3 regions of the Microbulbifer hydrolyticus genome follow, and region 2 is predicted to be linked to each of the others. Evidence: predicted binding sites of a transcription regulator. Region 2 holds the regulator's gene; each other region holds the start of a gene.
The links. The regulator sigma-54, encoded in region 2, starts transcription at its own class of promoters, with help from an activator protein. The targets are predictions, from matches to a motif close to TGGCACANNNNTTGCNNT.
Positions count from the first base shown of each region.

Region 1: a site for sigma-54 is predicted at 2,341-2,358, ahead of glnA (glutamate--ammonia ligase). Genes of this name have one in related genera too.
Region 3: a site for sigma-54 is predicted at 2,303-2,320, ahead of galU (UTP--glucose-1-phosphate uridylyltransferase GalU). Genes of this name have one in related genera too.

Region 1 is NZ_CP047491.1:214,730-221,455, forward strand. It holds gene ppc (phosphoenolpyruvate carboxylase) at 1-486, shown strand, start outside; gene thiI (tRNA uracil 4-sulfurtransferase ThiI) at 596-2,062, opposite strand; gene glnA (glutamate--ammonia ligase) at 2,423-3,829, shown strand; gene GTQ55_RS00960 (DUF4124 domain-containing protein) at 4,065-4,733, shown strand; gene glnL (nitrogen regulation protein NR(II)) at 5,058-6,131, shown strand; gene glnG (nitrogen regulation protein NR(I)) at 6,207-6,726, shown strand, end outside.
Region 2 is NZ_CP047491.1:3,098,000-3,104,725, forward strand. It holds gene lptA (lipopolysaccharide transport periplasmic protein LptA) at 1-174, shown strand, start outside; gene lptB (LPS export ABC transporter ATP-binding protein) at 262-987, shown strand; gene GTQ55_RS13300 (RNA polymerase factor sigma-54) at 1,220-2,695, shown strand; gene hpf (ribosome hibernation-promoting factor, HPF/YfiA family) at 2,863-3,156, shown strand; gene ptsN (PTS IIA-like nitrogen regulatory protein PtsN) at 3,212-3,673, shown strand; gene rapZ (RNase adapter RapZ) at 3,773-4,633, shown strand; gene GTQ55_RS13320 (HPr family phosphocarrier protein) at 4,674-4,943, shown strand; gene mgtE (magnesium transporter) at 5,027-6,370, shown strand; gene yjgA (ribosome biogenesis factor YjgA) at 6,423-6,726, shown strand, end outside.
Region 3 is NZ_CP047491.1:3,236,387-3,243,112, forward strand. It holds gene rfbA (glucose-1-phosphate thymidylyltransferase RfbA) at 1-627, opposite strand, end outside; tRNA gene GTQ55_RS13880 (tRNA-Ala) at 972-1,047, opposite strand; gene galU (UTP--glucose-1-phosphate uridylyltransferase GalU) at 1,231-2,142, opposite strand; gene gltX (glutamate--tRNA ligase) at 2,386-3,861, opposite strand; gene GTQ55_RS13895 (PI-PLC domain-containing protein) at 4,099-4,791, shown strand; gene GTQ55_RS13900 (glycerol-3-phosphate dehydrogenase/oxidase) at 4,775-5,983, shown strand; gene dusA (tRNA dihydrouridine(20/20a) synthase DusA) at 6,155-6,726, shown strand, end outside.

The DNA.
Region 1 (6,726 bases), 1.3 Mb from region 2:
GTATTCGCCTGGACCCAGATGCGCCTGATGTTGCCCGCGTGGTTGGGTACCGGCGCCGCACTGGAAACCGGACTGGAAAATGCGCCGGATACCCTGCGCGAGATGAGCGACCAGTGGCCGTTCTTCCAGACCGTTGTGGATATGCTGGAGATGGTGCTGGCCAAGTCGGATACCCGCGTCGCGCTGTGGTACGAAGAGCGCCTGACCGATGACCCGGAACAGCAGCGTCTGGGTGTGGAGTTGCGCAGCCGCCTGGCGCGCACCGTCGCCGCCCTGAGTGAGCTCACCGGCCGCGAGAGCCTGCTGGACAACAACCCGGTCATGCGCTGGTCGATCCGCGTGCGCGACCCCTATACCGATCCGCTGCACCTGCTACAGGCCGAGCTGATGGCGCGCCTGCGCACCCGCGAGGAAGACCCGGTGCTGGAAAGCGCACTGATGGTCACCATTGCCGGTATTGCGGCGGGTATGCGCAACACCGGTTAACAGATCAGGGCAGAGGTTGAAGCTGCGGCGGCCAGAAATGGCCGCCGCTTTCGTTTTTGAAGCCCGGCGGGGTGCCGGGACGTCGTTCAGGGAAGATCGCTAGAACGAATTAATGCTCGGGTTTTTCCGGGCGGAATACGCCGACATTTTTGTAGCCTTCGTCCAGCAGGTGCGACGCATGCAGTTGGCTCATCACGCCGCGGGCGCAGTACAGCAGGTACTGTTTTTCCTTGTCGAGTTTCTGGAATGCCGTACTCAGACGATAAAACGGGATTGTTTCCACTTCTGCATTTTCCAGCTCCAGAGGGTTCACCTCTTCCTCTGTCGGGTGGCGAATGTCGATCACAATGGCATCGCCCGGCTCGGTGACAATTTCCACCGGCGGCGCATCTTCGCCCAGGTCTTGCATCACTTCGTCGATATTCTGCATCACCCGGTTGCCAATGGCGCGATCCAAAACGGTGAAGTCGAAGCGGGTTTCCTCGTGCAGGACTTTTTCCATTTTCGCGCGGGTGGTGGGCTTCACTGAAATCACACCGCAGTATTCCGGCATATTCGCCGCAAACTCCTCGGTGCCGATTTCGCGCGCGGTGCGGATGATGTCAGTCTTGTCGGATGTGATCAGCGGGCGCAGCACCAGGGTGTCGGTCACGCTGTCGATCACCGCGAGGTTTTTCAGGGTCTGGCTGGATACCTGGGCGATGGCTTCACCGGTCACTACTGCGTCTACGTCCAGCTCCTTGGCGACGGCGGAGGCGGCGCGCAGCATCATGCGCTTCAGGGTGACGCCCATATAGGAGTCGTCGACCTGCTCGAGGATTTCCGCCACCACTTCATCAAAGGGAACCGTGATGAATTTTACCCGGTGAGAGGCGCCGTATTTTTCCCACAGGTAAAACGCCACTTCCTTGACGCCCAATTCGTGCTGGCGTCCGCCGAGGTTGAAAAACAGGAAGTGGGTGCGAATGCCGCGCTTCATGGTGAGGTAGCTGGACACGGTGGAGTCGAAGCCGCCGGAAACCAATGAAAGTACCGGGTCCTGGGTGCCAAGCGGAAAGCCACCGAGGCCCTGATGCAGCTGTTCAATGACGTTGAGTTTGTCGTGGCGGACTTCCAGCTTGACGGTGATATCCGGGTTCTTGAGTTTTACCCCCGCTGCCTCGGTATTCTTGTTGAGGCCGCCGCCCACATACTGCTCTACGTCGAGGGACTGAAAATCGTGCTTGCCGGTGCGTTTAACGCGCACGCAGAAGGTCTTGCCCGCGAGCTGCGGCCCCCAGATCGGAAGGGTCTTCTGGTAGATGTCGTCCAGGTCGCCAAGGGGGAACTGCTGAACGCGGGCAAAGTTGGCAATGCCGGGAGTGTGCGCCAGTACCTCTTCAATGCGGTCGCAAAGGTGGGATACTGCATCGGGTGCAATGACATCAATTTTTTCCCAGTCTTTCTGCACCTTGATGCGGTCGTCCAGCTGCCGCATTAGCTTGCGCAGGTTGTCGGCAAGCTGGCGTGACATGCGCTTGCGTACCGGGTTGCTCTTGATGGTGATCTCTGGGAAAAACTTTACGACGAAGTGCATGTGAATGTGCCGGAACCGCTGTTGAATTTGAGGCCGGGATCGAACCATCGCGCTTCCCGGGAAAGGTGGCGAATTATAAACTCGCTATCGGGAATTTGCTTGTGGCACTAAAATGGTGCTTTTCGTGACTTGCTGGCCCCAAAATAGTGCATGCGGCTCTTTGGGGGCACCATTTTTGGGACTACTGTGTTTGTGCCGTAGTGGCAGGTGACTCAAAACCGGCCGCTGTTGTTGGGCTCAGCACCCCGGATAAGATCTATAGCCCGTTTGCCCCAATTTGGCACACTCCTTGCTTCGACTGTTGCCACAAGACAATGCGAATTGGCGCAACACATAACTTTTCATTCTTGGAGGACTGCAATGTCAGCGAAAACGCTCGGACTGATTAAAGAGAGCGAAGCCAAATGGGTAGACCTGCGCTTCACCGATACCAAAGGTAAGGAACAACACGTTTCCATTCCGTCTAAGGAAGTTGGCGGCGAGTTCTTCGAAGAAGGCAAGATGTTCGACGGTTCCTCCATCGCAGGTTGGAAGGGCATCAACGAATCCGACATGATCCTGATGCCGGACGACGAAACCTCTTTCCTGGACCCGTTCACCGACGAAGCGACTGTCATCATTCGCTGTAACATTGTCGACCCGATCACCGGCCAGGGCTACGAGCGCGACCCGCGTTCCATCGCGCTGCGCGCCGAGGAATACCTGAAGTCCACCGGTTTCGGTGATACCGCGCTGTTCGGTCCGGAGCCCGAGTTCTTCGTATTCGACGACATCACCTGGGGTGCCGAAATGGGTGGCGCCTTCTACAAAATCAATTCTGAAGAAGCGGCCTGGTCTTCCGGTGCCTCTTTCGCGGAAGGCAACATGGGTCACCGTCCGGGCGTTAAGGGCGGCTACTTCCCGGTTCCGCCGGTCGACTCCCTGCACGATATCCGCGCTGCCATGTGTTCCGCGATGGAAGCCATGGGCCTGGAAATTGAAGTACACCACCACGAAGTGGGTACTGCTGGCCAGTGTGAAATCGGCGTTGGCGCCAACACCCTGACCAAGAAAGCGGACGAGGTTCAGATCCTGAAGTACGCGGTACACAACGTAGCGCACGCTTACGGCAAAACCGCGACCTTCATGCCCAAGCCGCTGGTAGGTGACAACGGTTCCGGTATGCACGTGCACCAGTCCTTCAGCAAAGACGGCGTAAACCAGTTCGCCGGTGACGCTTACGCTGGCCTGTCTGAAACTGCCCTGTTCTACATCGGCGGTATCATCAAGCACGCGCGCGCTCTGAACGCGATCTGTAACTCTTCCACCAACTCTTACAAGCGTCTGGTTCCGGGCTTCGAAGCGCCGGTAATCCTGGCCTACTCCGCGCGCAACCGCTCTGCGTCCATCCGTATTCCGTTCGTGCCGAGCCCGAAAGGCAAGCGTATCGAGACCCGCTTCCCGGATCCGACCGCCAACCCGTACCTGGCCTTTGCAGCCCTGCTGATGGCTGGCCTCGACGGCGTGAAGAACAAGATCCACCCGGGCGACGCTGCGGACAAGGACCTGTACGACCTGCCGGCAGAAGAGCTGGCCGAGTACCCGACCGTTGCTTCCAGCCTGGAACAGGCTCTGGACTGCCTGGATCAGGACCGCGCGTTCCTGACCGAAGGTGGTGTATTCACCGACGACGCCATCGACGCCTTCATCGAACTGAAGCGCGAAGAGGTGCAGCGTGTGAACATGACCACTCACCCGGTTGAGTTCGAGCTGTATTACTCTGTATAAAAACGGCGAGAGCGCCCCGGCCTTAAACGCCGCAGGCGCTACCGTTTAAAACGGAGTATCATCTGAGCGCCGCCGCCGGGCTCTGTTCATACAGCGGTCTGGTGAGAACGGTGCAAAGATGACGAGAAAGCCCACACCCGCAAGGTGTGGGCTTTTTTTATGCGGGTAGAGGAGAGAGGAGTACACTAGCCTTTACTATGCAACCTCAAATAGAAAGTGAGAGGCAGGAAAGCCCATGATCAGGTGGATTGCACTGCTGGCGGTGTTGCTGGCTGCGCCGGTTCTGGCGCAGCAGGACTCGGCGGCCGATGACAAAAAGGCGAGTGGCACCTCAGGTGGCAGCGTATACAAGATTGTCGGACCGGATGGCCGGGTGACATTCAGTGACAGCCCCCCCGCTGGCCAGAAAGCCGAGAAGGTCGAGATAGGCCCCATCAACGTACAGCCCATCGCGCCGAAGCAGCCGTTGCGGACACGTAAGCTGTCCCCCGGGGATAGGCGCGACCGCGATGACTACGAGGGCCCGGTTAACTTTGCGATCGTGAGCCCCGCCAATGACGCCACCATCCCGCCGGGGCAGCGGTTTGTCGTGCTGCAGGTCGCCCTCGACCCTGTCCCCAAAGACGGCTACGAATTCTTTGTTGTGGTTGACGGTCAGCGCTGGTCGGGTACGTCGTCCGGTACCAGCCTGGATATCTCGGCACTGGAGCGCGGCACGCATACGATACAGGCGGTGTTGCTAGGTGCTGGTGGGCGCCCCCTGGCCCAGTCCCAGGCCATCCAGGTCCATGTAAAGCGTCCCGGTGGTCAGATCCCCGATTTCCCTGCCGAACAGGCGCCGCAGATGCCGAAGTTACCCCAGGCCCCCGGCGTCGCCAGGCCCCCCAAACCACAGCCGCGCTAACCGACCGCCTCGCTAACTGCGAGGGCGGCGGCAATACCCTGCCGCAATGACCTTGAGCGCCGGGGGCTCCCCACCCGGTGCCCAAATCGCTGGACGCGCCCGTCCGCGCTCGCCCGACACCCCCGTAACTTGCCCCGCGCCCGTTTCTGAGCATCAAAGCTGGCTGTTTTTTGCTCTGTGCACGATTTTGGTGCATCATCTTGTGAGGTCGGCCACCGGCGCCCCTGAAACCCTCTCCTGTGTCCGGTTTTTTGCGCCATTTTGGTTTGCTTCTTGCACTCCCAATAGGCGAGCCGAAGCAATGAACGAAATCGGACCCCCTGAATGCTCAATGATCGCCAGCTACGCCTGCTTTTGGACAACCTTACCTCGGCCGTTTTGGTGCTCGATGAAAACCTGTCCCTCTGCTACCTGAACTCGGCTGCCGAGGATCTGGTGGCGGCTTCCAGCGCCCGCTCTATTGGCCTGCCTCTCGACGAGGTCGTGCGCGAGTCTCGCTCCTCTGAGCAGGCGCTGCGCTCGGCACTGGCCACCGGCGAAAAATACACGGTCCGGCGCGCCTTGTGGCTGCTGCACAACCTGGAAGAGTGCACCGTGGACTACTCGGTGACACCCCTCACCGAGCTGGGCCTGTTGCTGCTGGAGGTCCAGTCCATGGACCGCCTGCTGCGCATCGCACGTGAAGATGCGCTGATCTCAGCCCAGGAGACCACGCGCAACCTGGTGCGAGGCATGGCCCACGAAGTGAAAAATCCGCTGGGAGGAATTCGCGGAGCGGCACAGTTGCTGCAAAGGGAATTGAGTGACCTGGAGGATGACGGCCTCGGTGAGTACACCCAGATCATCATCGAAGAGGCAGACCGACTGCGCAATCTGGTGGACCGGATGCTGGGGCCGCGCCAGCCGGTGAGGTTGCAATCGGTCAACGTGCATTCAATCACCGAGCGCGTGGCGCAGCTGATCGAGGCCGAGTGCGACGGGGCGTTGATCATCCGGCGGGACTACGACCCGTCGATTCCGGATATTCCGGCTGATAGCGAACAGCTGATTCAGGCGGTACTGAATATTGCCCGCAACGCGATGCAGGCGATTGCCGAAAGCATTGGCCTGGAGGAAGGAGACCTGACCATACGCACCCGGGTGCAGCGGCAGTTCACCATCGGCCGGAGGCATTGTCCGCTTGTATGCCGCATTGACATCGTGGACAACGGCCCGGGAATTCCGGAAGACATCCGCGAGCGGATTTTTTATCCGATGATTTCCGGGCGCGCCGAGGGCTCGGGGCTGGGGCTTTCCATCTCCCAGCACATCATTAACCAGCACCGGGGGCTGATCAAATGCGAGAGCCAGCCCGGGCAGACGGAATTCCAGATTTATTTACCACTGGCGAATGAGTAGCAAAACGGCGAACAAGCCAGTGGCAAAACCAAGACCAGAACTATTAGAACGTAATCACAGAGCCGGAAAAGTACTATGAACAATCGCGTATGGATCATTGATGACGACCGCTCCATCCGCTGGGTGCTGGAGCGCGCCCTTTCCCGGGCGGGGATCGAAACAACCTGCTATGAAAATGGCGACCGCGCGCTGGACGATTTTTACAGCGAATCACCAGATGTGGTGATCAGCGACATTCGCATGCCCGGCTCGGATGGTTTCAAGCTGCTGCAACGATTCCAGGCCGAACGCCCCGCCCTGCCCATCATCATCATGACTGCCCACTCGGATCTCGACAGTGCGGTAGCTGCTTACCAGGGTGGCGCTTTCGAATATCTGCCCAAACCGTTTGATGTCGATGAGGCCGTGGCGGTCACACGCCGCGCGCTGGCACATGCCAACGAGCAGGAACCGGAAGAGCCGGTGATCATCGAAAATGGTACCGGCAATAAGGAAATTATCGGCGAGGCGCCGGCGATGCAGGAAGTATTCCGTGCAATCGGCCGCCTTTCCCACTCCAATATCACCGTGCTGATCAACGGTGAGTCCGGTACCG
Region 2 (6,726 bases):
GCCCTGCAACTGACCGGCGAGGCCTTCGTCGACCGCGATGGCAATACGCTGTCTGCCGAACGTATCGATTACGATCTCAACAGCGAGCAGATGCAGGCTCAGGGGCAGTCAGAGAAGAAGCGCGTGGAAATGATCTGGAAGCCGGAATCCAAGCCGGCCGAAGACGGCCAGTAGCCTCCCACTGAGGTCACAAGCGCAAATACCCGAAAAAATTACCAAGCTGGAGCCGCAATGCCGCTCCACTAGATACCGGAATTCGCCATGCCGACGCTCAAAGCGTTACATCTCGCCAAGCAGTACAAAAAGCGCAAAGTCGTCCAGGATGTCTCCGTGAGCGTATCCAGCGGCCAGGTCGTTGGACTGCTGGGCCCCAACGGCGCAGGTAAAACCACCTGCTTCTACATGATTGCCGGACTGGTTCAGGCAGACGCGGGACAGGTGCTGATCGACAGCGAAGACATTACCGGCTTCTCCATGCACGGCCGTGCTCGCAAGGGGATTGGCTATCTTCCGCAGGAGGCGTCGGTGTTTCGCCGCCTGTCGGTGGCCGACAATATTCTCGCCATCCTGGAAACTCGCAAGGACCTCAGCAAGAGCCAGCGCAAAGAACAGCTGGAAGCCCTGCTGGAAGAGTTTCACATCACCCATATCCGCGACAGCCTGGGCATGGCGCTGTCTGGCGGCGAGCGCCGACGTGTGGAGATTGCGCGCGCCCTGGCCACCAACCCGGCTTTTGTCCTGCTCGACGAGCCCTTCGCCGGCGTGGATCCTATCTCCGTCAACGATATCAAGCAGATTATCCGCCATCTGCGCGACCGGGGTATCGGCGTCCTGATCACCGACCACAATGTGCGCGAAACCCTGGACATCTGCGAGACCGCCTATATCGTCAGTGAGGGCCATATTATCGCCTCCGGAAACCCCAGGGACGTCGCAGAAAACAAACAAGTGAAAGATGTCTATCTGGGACATGAGTTCACCATCTAGGCAGATTCAGGTATTTTCATCTGCCCATTTCCCTTTTCTTTAGGCAGTCATCATACCTAACCCCCCTGTGACCGGAGTCTCAAAATTTTTCGGCACGCTTATTGCTTAACCCGCCCCTTGTGTTCCGAATTGCCCCGCGGTAGTCTGCAGGAAATGAGCTTTACGCCGCCGCTTCAAGCATCAAATTTGTCGCGGCGGGCCAACGCCAGATTTTTCTGCCGGCAACCCCCATATGAAGCAGTCACTCCAGTTAAAACTCGGCACACAGCTGACGATGACACCGCAGCTGCAGCAGGCTATTCGTCTGCTGCAATTGTCGACGCTGGATCTGCAACAGGAAATCCAGTCGGCACTCGACAGCAATCCGTTGCTGGAATCGGACTTCGATGAAAATGCCGGCGAGTCCCATCAGGACCAGAACACCCCCGCCAGCTCCGAAGGACAGGAGCGGGAAACCGCCGAGCGCGAAAGTGCCCGCGAGGCCCAGAACGAATCCTCCGCTGACGGCGAATGGAACAGCGAAATCCCGGATGACCTGCCGGTAGACACCCGCTGGGACGACATCTACACCAGTGGCAGTTACAGCGGCGGCGACGGCGAAGACTATGCGCTCGAGCAACGCAATGCCGCTTCAGAGAGCCTGCAGGATCACCTGGTGTGGCAGCTGAACCTGACCCCACTGACCGATATCGACAAACTGATCGGTGAGGCCCTGATCGACGCCATCGCCCCCAACGGGTTCCTCGACGCGGACCTCGACGAAATGGCTGCGGCCTTCGGGGTCGACACGGACGAAGTGCAGGCGGTGCTGAAGACCATTCAGCAGCTCGAACCCGCAGGTTGCGGGGCCCGAGACCTGCGTGAGAGCCTGCTCCTGCAGCTGCGCCAACTACCCGAACACACCCCCTGGCTCGCTCAGGCCCAAACTGTTGTGGGCCAGCATCTCGATCTGCTGGGCAAACGGGACTTTCGCCAACTGAGTCGTCGCACCCGCCTGAGCGAAGCACAGCTCGGCGAGGTCATGCGCCTGATCCAGACCCTCACCCCCTACCCAGGTGAAGCATTTGGCGGCGAAGAACCCCAGTACGTGGTGCCCGATGTGATTGTGAGCCGCAAGCAGCATCGCTGGGTGGTGGAACTGAACCCGGAAACAACGCCCAAGCTGCGCATCAATGATACCTACGCCTCACTGATCAAGCGCGCTGACAATTCCAGCGACAACAACTACCTGCGCGATAATTTACAGGAAGCGCGCTGGTTCCTGAAAAGCCTGCAGAGCCGCCACGAGACACTGCTGAAAGTGGCCAGCTGCATCGTGGAAAAGCAGCAGGGCTTTTTCGAACAGGGGCCAGAAGCGATGAAACCCATGGTACTGGCCAACATCGCCGAGACCATCGGCATGCACGAGTCCACCATCTCCAGGGTTACAACTCAGAAGTACATGCTGACTCCGCGCGGGGTTTTCGAGCTCAAGTACTTCTTCTCCAGCCATGTCAGCACCGACTCCGGCGAGGATGCTTCCTCCACCGCCATCCGCGCCCTGATCCGCAAACTGATCGACGCCGAGCAGCCGCGCAAACCCCTGTCTGACAATAAGATTACCCAGGAGCTCGACTCCCAGGGCATCAAGGTGGCTCGCCGCACGGTGGCCAAATACCGCGAGTCCATGGGTATACCATCTTCCAGCGAGCGGAAACGACTGATATAGATAGATCAGTCACAAAATAGGGCTGTTCAACACTACCCCGGTCAGTTTCTGGGCAACCAATAGCCAGACATTGAGTGTATCCTTCCATTCTGGCGCACTTCCTAGTAGGGTTGCCGCCCTGTGCGGGGGTGCAGCCCAATTGTGTTGTACCCGATGAGGAGAAATCCATGCAGATCAATATCAGTGGCCACCATGTAGACGTAACTCCGGCCATTCGCGATTACTGCCAGACCAAACTGGACAAGCTCTCCCGCCACAATGACCTGATCACCAATACCCAGGTCATCCTGTCCGTCGACAAACTTATCCAGAAGGCCGAGGCACGGGTTCACGTGAACGGAAACAAGGATATCTTTGCCGATTCGGAGTCAGAGGACATGTACGCAGCGATCGATTCGCTGACTGACAAACTCGACCGGCAACTGCTGAAACACAAAGAAAAGTTACGCAGTCACCGCTAGTCGTAACACAACCCAGGTTACCGGCTGGCCTGTACCGCTAGATCATCAGTAAGTTATGACATTGGAAGCATTACTCTCTCCCCGCCTGAGCCTTTGCCATCTGGCGGGGAGCAGCAAGAAAAAGCTGTTACTCAACATCGCCCAGGCGATCTCAGAACAATACCCCGATCTGGATTCCGATACCGTGTTCAACCAGCTGGTAGCCCGGGAACGCCTGGGCTCCACCGGTATTGGCGAGGGTGTTGCCATCCCCCACTGCCGCCTGCCCGGCTGTGAGCAGCCCATCGGCGTTCTCTGTACTACCTCTCCCGCCGTAGATTTTGATGCCATCGACCGCCAGCCGGTTGACCTGCTTTTCGCATTGCTGGTTCCTGAAGACTCCGAGCAGGAGCACCTGGACACATTGGCGGAAATTGCCGCCCTGTTCAGCGACAGCCGCGTACGCGAAAAGCTGCGTGAAGCCACCACCAGCGACGACCTCTACGCACTGGCCATAAACAGCGCCGCCGCGGCATAATAGCTATCGCGTGTACTGGCGGCACCCCGTTGCCGGCCGTGCTCAAGTTAGCCATCCCGGCGGTACATCAGCCCCGGTATCAGCAAGGAGTGCTTGTCTATGCGACTGGTCATAATCAGCGGCCGCTCAGGCTCCGGTAAAAGCTCGGCCCTGCAACTGCTGGAAGATGTTGGCTTCAACTGTATCGACAACCTTCCCGCGAGCCTGCTGCCCGAGCTGATCCGGCGAGTCGCCGAACAGCCTCCCCAGGAAAACACCCAGCTCGCGCTCGGCATCGATGCCCGTAACCTCTGGCATGATGTTCGCCAGGCCCCCAAGGTCATCAACGACCTGCGCGAAAGTGGTATCGACTGCGATGTCATCTACCTGGATGCCCGCTCACCGGTTCTGGTACAGCGCTTCAGTGAAACCCGCCGCAAGCACCCCCTGAGCGACAGTCACACGCACCTGCTGGAAGCACTCAATCGCGAAAAGGAGCTCCTCGCCCCGCTGGCATCCATGGCCGACCTGGTCATCGACACCAGCAGCCTCAGCCTGCACCAGCTGCGCGACCAGGTGAAATCCCGCGTGGTGGGCAAGGATTCACCGGGCATGGCGATCCTGTTCCAGTCTTTTGGTTTCAAACACGGTGTTCCGGTCGATGCCGACCTGGTCTTCGATTTGCGCTGCCTTCCCAATCCCTACTGGATTCCGGAGCTGCGTAACAAGACGGGAATGGATCCCGAGGTCGCCGAGTTCCTGCGCTCTCACGAGGAGACCGAAGAAATGCAGCGGGACATCACCCGCTTCCTTGAGCGCTGGCTGCCCTCCTATCAGCAGAGCAACCGCAGCTACACCTCTGTGTCCATTGGTTGCACCGGTGGCCGCCACCGCTCGGTGTATATGGTTGAACAGCTCGCAAAGACCTTCGCCAGCCAGTTCGAAAATATCCAGATTCGTCACCGCGAGCAGCAGAAGTAAGTCCCGAGCAAGCAGAAGAACAGCCCAAAGAATTCAGCCCATGCAAAAAAGCCGCATCACCATCATTAACAAACTCGGGCTCCACGCCCGCGCCGCAAGTAAATTTGCCCAGACCAGTGCGCGCTTCTCTTCGGAAGTGAAAGTGCATTGCCAGGGCAAAGCGGTGGATGGGAAAAGTGTTATGGCACTGATGCTGCTTGCCGCCGGCAAAGGCGTGGAGCTCGAGCTGGAAATCTGCGGCCGCGACGAAGACGCCGCACACGAAGCCATCTGCATGTTGATCAACGACCGGTTTGGCGAAGGCGAATAAAGCTCCTTCTGCCGCTATAATGCCGGCACTCACAGTGCTCTCAAACAGCAGGTATCTCTGTGCCCAACCCCGTCAGTGCCGACATTAAATTCCGCGCCCAGAACCAGCTCGGCGAGCTGTACGCTGCGCTGGACAGTGGCACCGGGCGCGAGGTACAGCGCATGCTGCACTCGCTCTCCCCCCAGAGTATTGCAGAACTGCTGGAAAGCTCCCCGCCGCGCATCCGTCAGGTCCTTTGGAAGCTGATTGACCGCGAGGTGGAAGGCGAGGTTCTGCAGGAGCTTCCCGACGAGATCCAGAGTCAGATACTCGCCACCATGGACACCGAGGAAATGGTGGCCGTCATGGAGGGGCTGGATGCGGACGACGTAGCCGATATTCTCCAGCAACTGCCGGAGCGGGTGATGGCAGAGGTCCTCTCTGCCATGAGCGAAAGCGATCGCCAGCGGGTCGAGGGCGTGCTCGCCTACGATGAGGAGACCGCCGGCGGCCTGATGGATACGGATATCGTGTCCGTGCGCCCCAACCTGCACCTAGACGTCGTGCTCCGCTATCTGCGTCGCCACGAACAGCTACCGGAGTCCACCGACAATCTTTTTGTGGTCAACCGCAAAGACCGCTTTATCGGCCTGCTGCCGCTGACCAAGCTGCTCACTACCGACCCTTCGGTTACCGTGCGTGAAATCATGATTACCGATGTGGAGCCCATTCCCGCGGACATGCCGGACGACGAAGTAGCCCAGCTGTTTGCCAAGTACGACTGGATTACCGCACCGGTGGTGGACGAGGAAAAGCGGCTACTCGGCCGTATTACCATTGATGACGTGGTGGATGTGATTCGCGAGGACGCGGACCACTCCCTGATGAGCCTCGCCGGCCTGGACGAAGAGGAAGACACCTTCGCCCCGGTAAAACGCACGGCGCCGCGACGCGCCGTATGGCTGGGCATCAATCTCCTGACCGCCCTGCTCGCCTCATGGGTAATCAACCTGTTCCAGGACACCATCGACAAGGTAGTGGCACTGGCAGTATTGATGCCTATCGTGGCCAGTATGGGCGGCGTCGCCGGCAGCCAGACATTGACGGTCGTCATTCGCGGAATGGCGCTTGGCCAGGTGGGACGCAGCAACCTTAGCTGGCTGCTCTCCCGCGAACTGGGGTCCGGGGCGCTCAACGCCATTCTTTGGTCCACCGTCATGGGCGGCGTTGCCGCCTTGTGGTTTGGGGATACCCGCATCGCCCTCATTATCATTGCCGCCATGGTCATCAACCTGATCACGGCAGCCTTCGCCGGCGCCATCCTGCCGGTAGCCTTGCGCGCCATGCGCATCGACCCGGCCCTGGCTGGCGGCGTGGCACTGACCACGGTGACCGACGTGGTAGGCTTTATGTCATTTCTCGGCCTGGCAACCTGGTTCTTTGCCTGACAGCGACCCGGACAGCCGCCTGACGCTCCAACTATTATTTCAGAGACAGTAAATGCACAACTCCGACGATTTCGATGAATTTGAAGACGATCTGCCGAAGAGCAAAACCCAGCTCAAGGAAGAGATGCACCAGCTTCAGGAACTGGGTAAACAGTTGACCGAGCTGAATGCGGCCAAGCTGGCGGAAGTACCTATGGATGCTGGCCTGACCGAGGCAATCGAAACCATGCACCGTATCAAGTCCCGCGAGGCGCGAAGACGACAGTTACAGTACATCGGCAAGCTGATGCGCAAGGCAGATGTAGAGGCGATTGAAGCGGTACTGAACAAGCAAAAGGAGCATGACCACCAGCACC
Region 3 (6,726 bases), 140 kb from region 2:
GTTGAGATCCGTGATCTCCAGCTCGCCGCGGTGACTGGGTTTGATTTCACGCGCCAGGTCACAGACCTGATTGTCGTAGAAGTAGAGACCGGTAACCGCATAATTGGACTTTGGCTGGGCCGGCTTTTCTTCGATACTGATGACTTTACCGGAACTGTCGAACTCGGCTACACCGTAGGCGCGCGGGTCGGCGACATGATAGCCAAACACGGTGGCGCCCTCTGTTCGCTGGTCGGCATTTTTCAGCACTTCGTTGAAACGTTCCGCGTAGTAGATGTTGTCGCCCAGCACCAGTGCACTGGGGTTGTTGCCCACATGCTCACGGCCAATCAGGAAGGCCTGCGCCAGGCCATCCGGGGAGGGTTGTACTGCATAGGTAAGGTTAATACCCCACTGGCTTCCGTCATCCAGCAGCTTCTGAAAAAGCGACTGCTCTTCCGGCGTGGTGATAATCAGGATATCCCGGATGCCCGCCATCATCAGCGTGGTCAGCGGGTAGTAGATCATGGGCTTGTCGTACACTGCCATGAGCTGCTTGCTGACACCTTTGGTCAGTGGGTACAGCCGGGTGCCGGAGCCGCCCGCCAGTATGATTCCTTTTCGACTGGATGCATTCCCTGTTTCCATCTACTCCCCCAATTGAGATTTTGAGTACTTATTGGTTGGATAATTTACAGTAATTTGAAGGCTACTTACCTCGACGTAATCACTGCTTTTACTTCCGTGTGTTACTCCCACCATTTAACCGGGAGTTCAATTCCCCCCGCAGTGGAATTCTTGTTCATTTGCGCGGGATGATTCGCAGGCTTTGCCTGCTCACCCCTTCGGGGTCGCTGGTGCGCCAGCCCTGCCGCCTACGGGCGCTCTGCGTCGCCTGCGGCTCCTTGTGAACCGGGAGCTTTACCTCGCTCCCGGGCAGTTCTGCCAAATTAAAAAAGGCCGCATCCTTTCGGATGCGGCCTTTTTTAATTTGGTGGAGCTAAGCGGGATCGAACCGCTGACCTCAACACTGCCAGTGTTGCGCTCTCCCAGCTGAGCTATAGCCCCAAAGTTGCTTTCCTGTTTGGGTTTCCCCCGAAAGCGAGGCGCATTTTAACAGCGGCCCCTCGCGTGTCAACCAGAAAAAACAACTTTTTAATCAAATAGTTAGAGGCGTACAGGAGAAGTTCGCCTGCCGCTCTTTGTGGATGCAGGGTCAGCCGCTGGCCCCGCACCCACCCTCAAAGCAGCTCAGGCCACGGCTTCTTCGCGCTGCTGCTGCCCTTCCAGGAACTCTCGGAGCCCAGCACCGATGTCCGCATGGTGCAGGCCGTACTCGAACTGAGCCTTCATGTAGCCCAGCTTGTTACCACAATCGTGACTGTGACCAACAATCCGGTAGGCATCCACGCTCTGGATCTTCAACAGCTCGTCAATCGCGTCGGTCAGCTGGATCTCACCACCGGCACCGGGCTGAGTTTGCTCCAGCAGGGCCCAGATTTCCGCGGGCAGCACGTAGCGGCCTACCACGGCCATATTGGAGGGGGCCGCATCGACGCTGGGCTTCTCTACCATGCCGTCAATCTTGGCTACGCTGCCTACCTTCAGGTCGGCACCCAGGCAATCGACTACGCCGTATTTGCTGACCTCTTCCCAGTCGACCGACTCCACCATGATCTGGCTGGCACCGGTCTGCTCGAAGTTGCGCACCATGGCAGCCAGGTTGGTCTTGGTCAGGTCGGACGCATATTCATCCACCAGCACATCTGGCAGCAGCACCGCGAAGGGGTTGTCACCCACTACCGGGCGCGCGCAGGCGATGGCATGCCCAAGGCCTTTCGCCTCGGCCTGGCGCACAGAGATTACGGTTACGTCGCGCGGGATGATTGCACGTACTTCGTCCAGCAGCTGGCGCTTCAGCCGGTGTTCCAACTGGGCTTCCAGCTCGAAAGAAGTGTCAAAGTGGTTGGCGATGGCGTTTTTACTGGCGTGAGTAACCAGGACAATTTCCTTGATCCCGGCCTTGACCGCTTCATTCACTACGTACTGGATGAGCGGCTTGTCGACAATCGGCAGCATCTCTTTCGGGATGGCCTTGGTGGCCGGCAACATACGAGTCCCCAACCCCGCAACTGGAATGACTGCTTTTTTCACATTAGTCATATTTTTTCCTTTTTCTTGAAATACTGCTCGGTTAATCCATTAATCCTAGATCTGGTGGAATTCTACCGGCGAAATGTGACAGTTGTCACACAAAATCCCCGGATTGCTACATTTTGTTGCATTTTTGTTCAATTGACCGCCGTTTGCGCATAAATATACACACGCAAAAAAAATGCCACTCCGGGCAACCGGGTGGCATGCGGCTGCCCGCACCTCCGATCGACACCAGAGGTGCGAGCAAGTTTAGGCCAGGCTTGCGTACTCTTTCTCCCAGCGCTTCAGCACCTTCTTGCCCGCGCCGCCGAGCACATCGATGGCCTGGCGCAGGCGCGCGCGGCTGAGATCGGGGCCGAGCAGATCCATGGCGTCCATCACCGAGAAGCTGGCGGTGGTGCCGCTGATGGCCACAAACAGCGGCGCGTTAAAATCTTTCAGTTTGATATCCATCTGCGTGGACAGCTCCTTCACGGCGGCGAAGATGTTGTCCTTGCTCCAGCTGCGCAGGGCTTCGAGCCGCCACAGTGCGAACTGCAGCAATTTCTTCTGCTCATCCAGCTCCAGCTTGTTGCCGGCAAAGCTGTCTTCGGTCAGCGGCAGTTTGCCGGCGGCGAGGAAGCTCACCAGTGGCATAAAGTCACCGAAGGTCTCCATGCGGCCCTTGGCCTGGGGCAGCACCTTGAGCAGGTTGTCGCGGTTCAGCAGCCAGCTTTGCAGGCGGTCCGCCAGTTGCTCGTCTTCCAGCTCGCGGATCCACAGGCCATTCAGCCAGCTGAGTTTTTCCACATCGAATACCGGGCCACCGAGGGACACGCGCTGGATGTCGAAGTGCTTGAGCATTTCGTCCAGGGTGAACTTCTCGCTCTCGTCCGGCATGGACCAGCCCATGCGGCCGAGGTAGTTCAGCAGGGCCTCGGGCATAAAGCCGGCGCGCTGGTAGTAAAGGATCGAGGTGGGGTTCTTGCGCTTGGACAGCTTGGTCTTGTCCGGGTTGCGCAGCAGTGGCAGGTGGCACAGCACCGGCATCTCCCAGCCGAAGTATTCGTACAGCAGCTTGTGCTTGGGGGCGGAGTTGATCCACTCCTCACCGCGCAGTACGTGGGTGATTTCCATCAGGTGGTCGTCGACCACGTTGGCCAGGTGGTAGGTGGGCATGCCGTCGGACTTGAGCAGCACCTGGGCATCTACCTGCGCCCAGTCGATCTCGATGGGGCCACGCAGCAGATCCTCTACCACACAGGTGCCGCTTTCCGGCACGTTCATGCGCACCACGTAGGGCTCGCCGGCGGCCTTGCGCTTCTCCACCTCTTCCGCCGGCAATGCCAGGTCGGAGGGCTTGAGAGTTGCCTTGCCAGACTCCTGCAGTTGCGCGCGCAGGTGATCCAGCTCTTCCGCGGTACGGTAACAATGGAAAGCGTGACCCTTGGCGACCAGCTCTTCGCAGTATTTCTTGTAAATGTCGCCGCGTTCACTCTGGCGATACGGCCCGTGGGGGCCGCCCACGTCCGGCCCTTCCTGCCAGTCGAGCCCGAGCCAGCGCAGGCTGTCCAGGATCGCCTGTTCGGACTCCGGGGTGCTGCGGGCCTGGTCGGTATCTTCGATACGCAGCACAAACTGGCCACCCTGGGCCTGGGCGAAGCACTGGTTGAACAGGGCAATATAGGCAGTACCTACGTGGGGGTCACCGGTGGGGGAAGGAGCGATACGGGTTCTTACGGTCATAAGTCGCCTGATTAGGTTGATTTACATCAATGGCTGGATTTGAGGCGCGGCATTATATCGGTCGGATCAAGGGGCGCACAGTGGGCCAGAGGTTCGAATCGCGTTTCGACAGTCCCCTCCGATGCCAAAACCTGCTTGCAACCCCCCCCATAACAACTATTTTTCATGTAGAGATCGCGCAGTACTCCTACCCACCGACCCACACAATAAGGCCACGCCCGGCAGGAACGCACTTCGATGTTGATTGCGCATTTAGGCGACAAAATTCACCACCCCGAAAACACCCTGCCCGCGTTTGAGGCGGCCCATGGTCTGGGTGCCTGTGCGATTGCCACGGAAGTACAGTTCAGCAAGGAGCAGACCCCGTGGTGCTGCGCCGGCGTTGGCGTCGAACTTTCCCATGCGGGAATCTCAACCCCGCTGCACCTTCTCAAAGACAAGGACCTGTACACATTGCCGGTATCAAGTTTCCGGGACCTGGTGGAATGGGCTATCCGGCACCGGCACCTGGAATGGTTTGTGGAGCTGAGCCCGGAGACGTTGCAGGCCACCGGCGCGGAAACGGCACTTCACCGGCTGCTGGATGAAATTCACGGTTCTACCGATCCGTTCGTGGTGCTCACATCGGATCTGCGCAGCCTGCGATTGGCGCGCAACCTCGGCTTTGATCAGGTGGCCCTGCGCGTTCCCAATGTGGCGCGCAGCCTCTCCGTAGAAGTCGTGACTCTGGCGCCGGATTACCTGTTCATTGACCACGCCACCGTCGATTGCCAGGAACTGCCGCCCGGGCCCTGGCAATGGGTGGTGCACGAGATCAACACGGCGCAGGGCGCGGTGCACTGGCGCCACCGCGGGGCCCACCACATCCTGACGGGGAACCTGCCGCTGTTGATGCGCTCCCGGGAGGCCAGCAATGTCTATGGAATATGATGTTCTGGTTGTCGGCGCCGGTATCCAGGGTGCAGGGGTCGCTGAAGCGCTGACCGCTGAAGGCCACCGTGTGGCCATCCTGGAGCAGGAGTCCATCGCCCACGGCACATCTTCCCGCTCCTCCAAGCTGATTCATGGCGGGCTGCGCTATCTGGAAAGCGGGCAGTTCTCACTGGTGTACGAATGCCTGAAGGAGCGCCGCTGGTTGCTGGCCAACAAGCCGGACCTGGTGCACATGGTGCCCTTCCTGATCCCGGTTTACCGGCACAGCCGCCGCCCCGCCTGGAAAATTCGCCTGGGACTCAGCTTGTACGCCCTGCTGGCCGGGCTCTTCTCTTCGCAGTCGCGCTTTCGCTCCATCAGTCTTCAGGACTACGACGCGCTGTGCGGGCTCAACGGCGACGACCTGTTGGCGGTGTACCGCTATTACGACGCGCAGACAGACGATGCCGCACTCACCCGAGAGGTCATCCAGAGCGCGCTGCGCGGTGGCGCCGAGCTGATCTGCCCGGGAAGCCTTGTGGGCGCCGAGGTCACCGACAAGTTTGTGCGCGTGGATTACTTCCATGAGGGCCTGCTCAATACCCTGCACTGCCGCGCACTGGTGAATTGCTCCGGCCCCTGGATCGAAGACACCAACAGCAAGTGCTCCCCCAGCGCCAAGTTGCCGCCGCTGGAACTGGTTGCCGGCACTCATATCCAGGTGCCACTGAAACTCGCCAACAAGATTTTCTACGTGGAAGCCGAGGACGGCCGCGCGATATTCGTGATGCCCTGGCAGGGCGAGACGCTGGTGGGTACGACTGAGCGCCCCTATCACGGCGATCCATCCGAGGTCGCTCCCACGCTGGAAGAAAAGGCGTACCTGCTGCGCACCCTGAAGCAGTATTTCCCGGAAACCCGCCCGCTGCAGTTGAACGAACTGAGCGACAGCTTCGCCGGCCTGCGGGTACTGCCCCTCGCCAACAGCAACCCGTTCTCCCGCAGCCGCGAGACCATGATCTGCAGTGATAATCCCAAACGCCCTCGCATCGTGGCGGTCGCCGGTGGCAAGCTCACCAGTTACCGGGCAACCGCCCGCAGCGTGGTGAAAAAGCTGCGCCCGCTGCTCGCTGACGAAGAAGACTGGGCACCGGCCGTTGCTTCGCAGGAAGCCGATGCCGAGGTCAGCGCCAAAGAGCGCAACCTGTAGCCCGCGGCTGAAAGCAGGCCGGGTCAGCGCTCGTTATCTTGTTATACTGCGCGCAGTTCTATCGCCTGATCGTTGTTTATGCCCCAGTCTCCCCACACCGCATCGCCCCCTACGCCCATCACCTCCGGAACAGCAACCGCGGTCTCTCACCGCTTCTGCACTGCACCGCTGATGGACTGGAGCGACCGGCACTGCCGCTATTTCTGGCGGCAGTTCAGCAAGCATGCGCTGCTCTATACGGAAATGGTCACCACCGGCGCGATCCTGTTTGGCGACCAGGAGAGCCACCTGGATTTCAATGTGGAGGAGCAACCAGTGGCGCTGCAGCTCGGCGGCAGTGATCCGGAAGACCTGGCACGCTGTGCGCAGATTGCAGAACAGTGGGGTTACAGTGAGCTGAACCTGAATTGCGGCTGCCCCAGTGATCGGGTCAAGCGTGGCCGCTTCGGCGCCTGCCTGATGGCGGAGCCGGATCTGGTGGCGGAGTGCCTGGGTGCAATGAAAAGCGCAGTGTCGATTCCCGTCACCGTGAAGCACCGCATCGGCATCGACGACATGGAAGATTACGCCGGCTTGACTCGGTTTGTGGAAGCCCAGGCCGGCGCCGGTATCACCACCTTTATCGTGCATGCCCGCAAAGCCTGGCTGAACGGCTTGAGCCCCAAGGAAAACCGCGAAGTACCGCCGCTCAAATACGATATGGTGTACCAGTTGAAACGGGATTACCCCGAGCTGGAAATTGT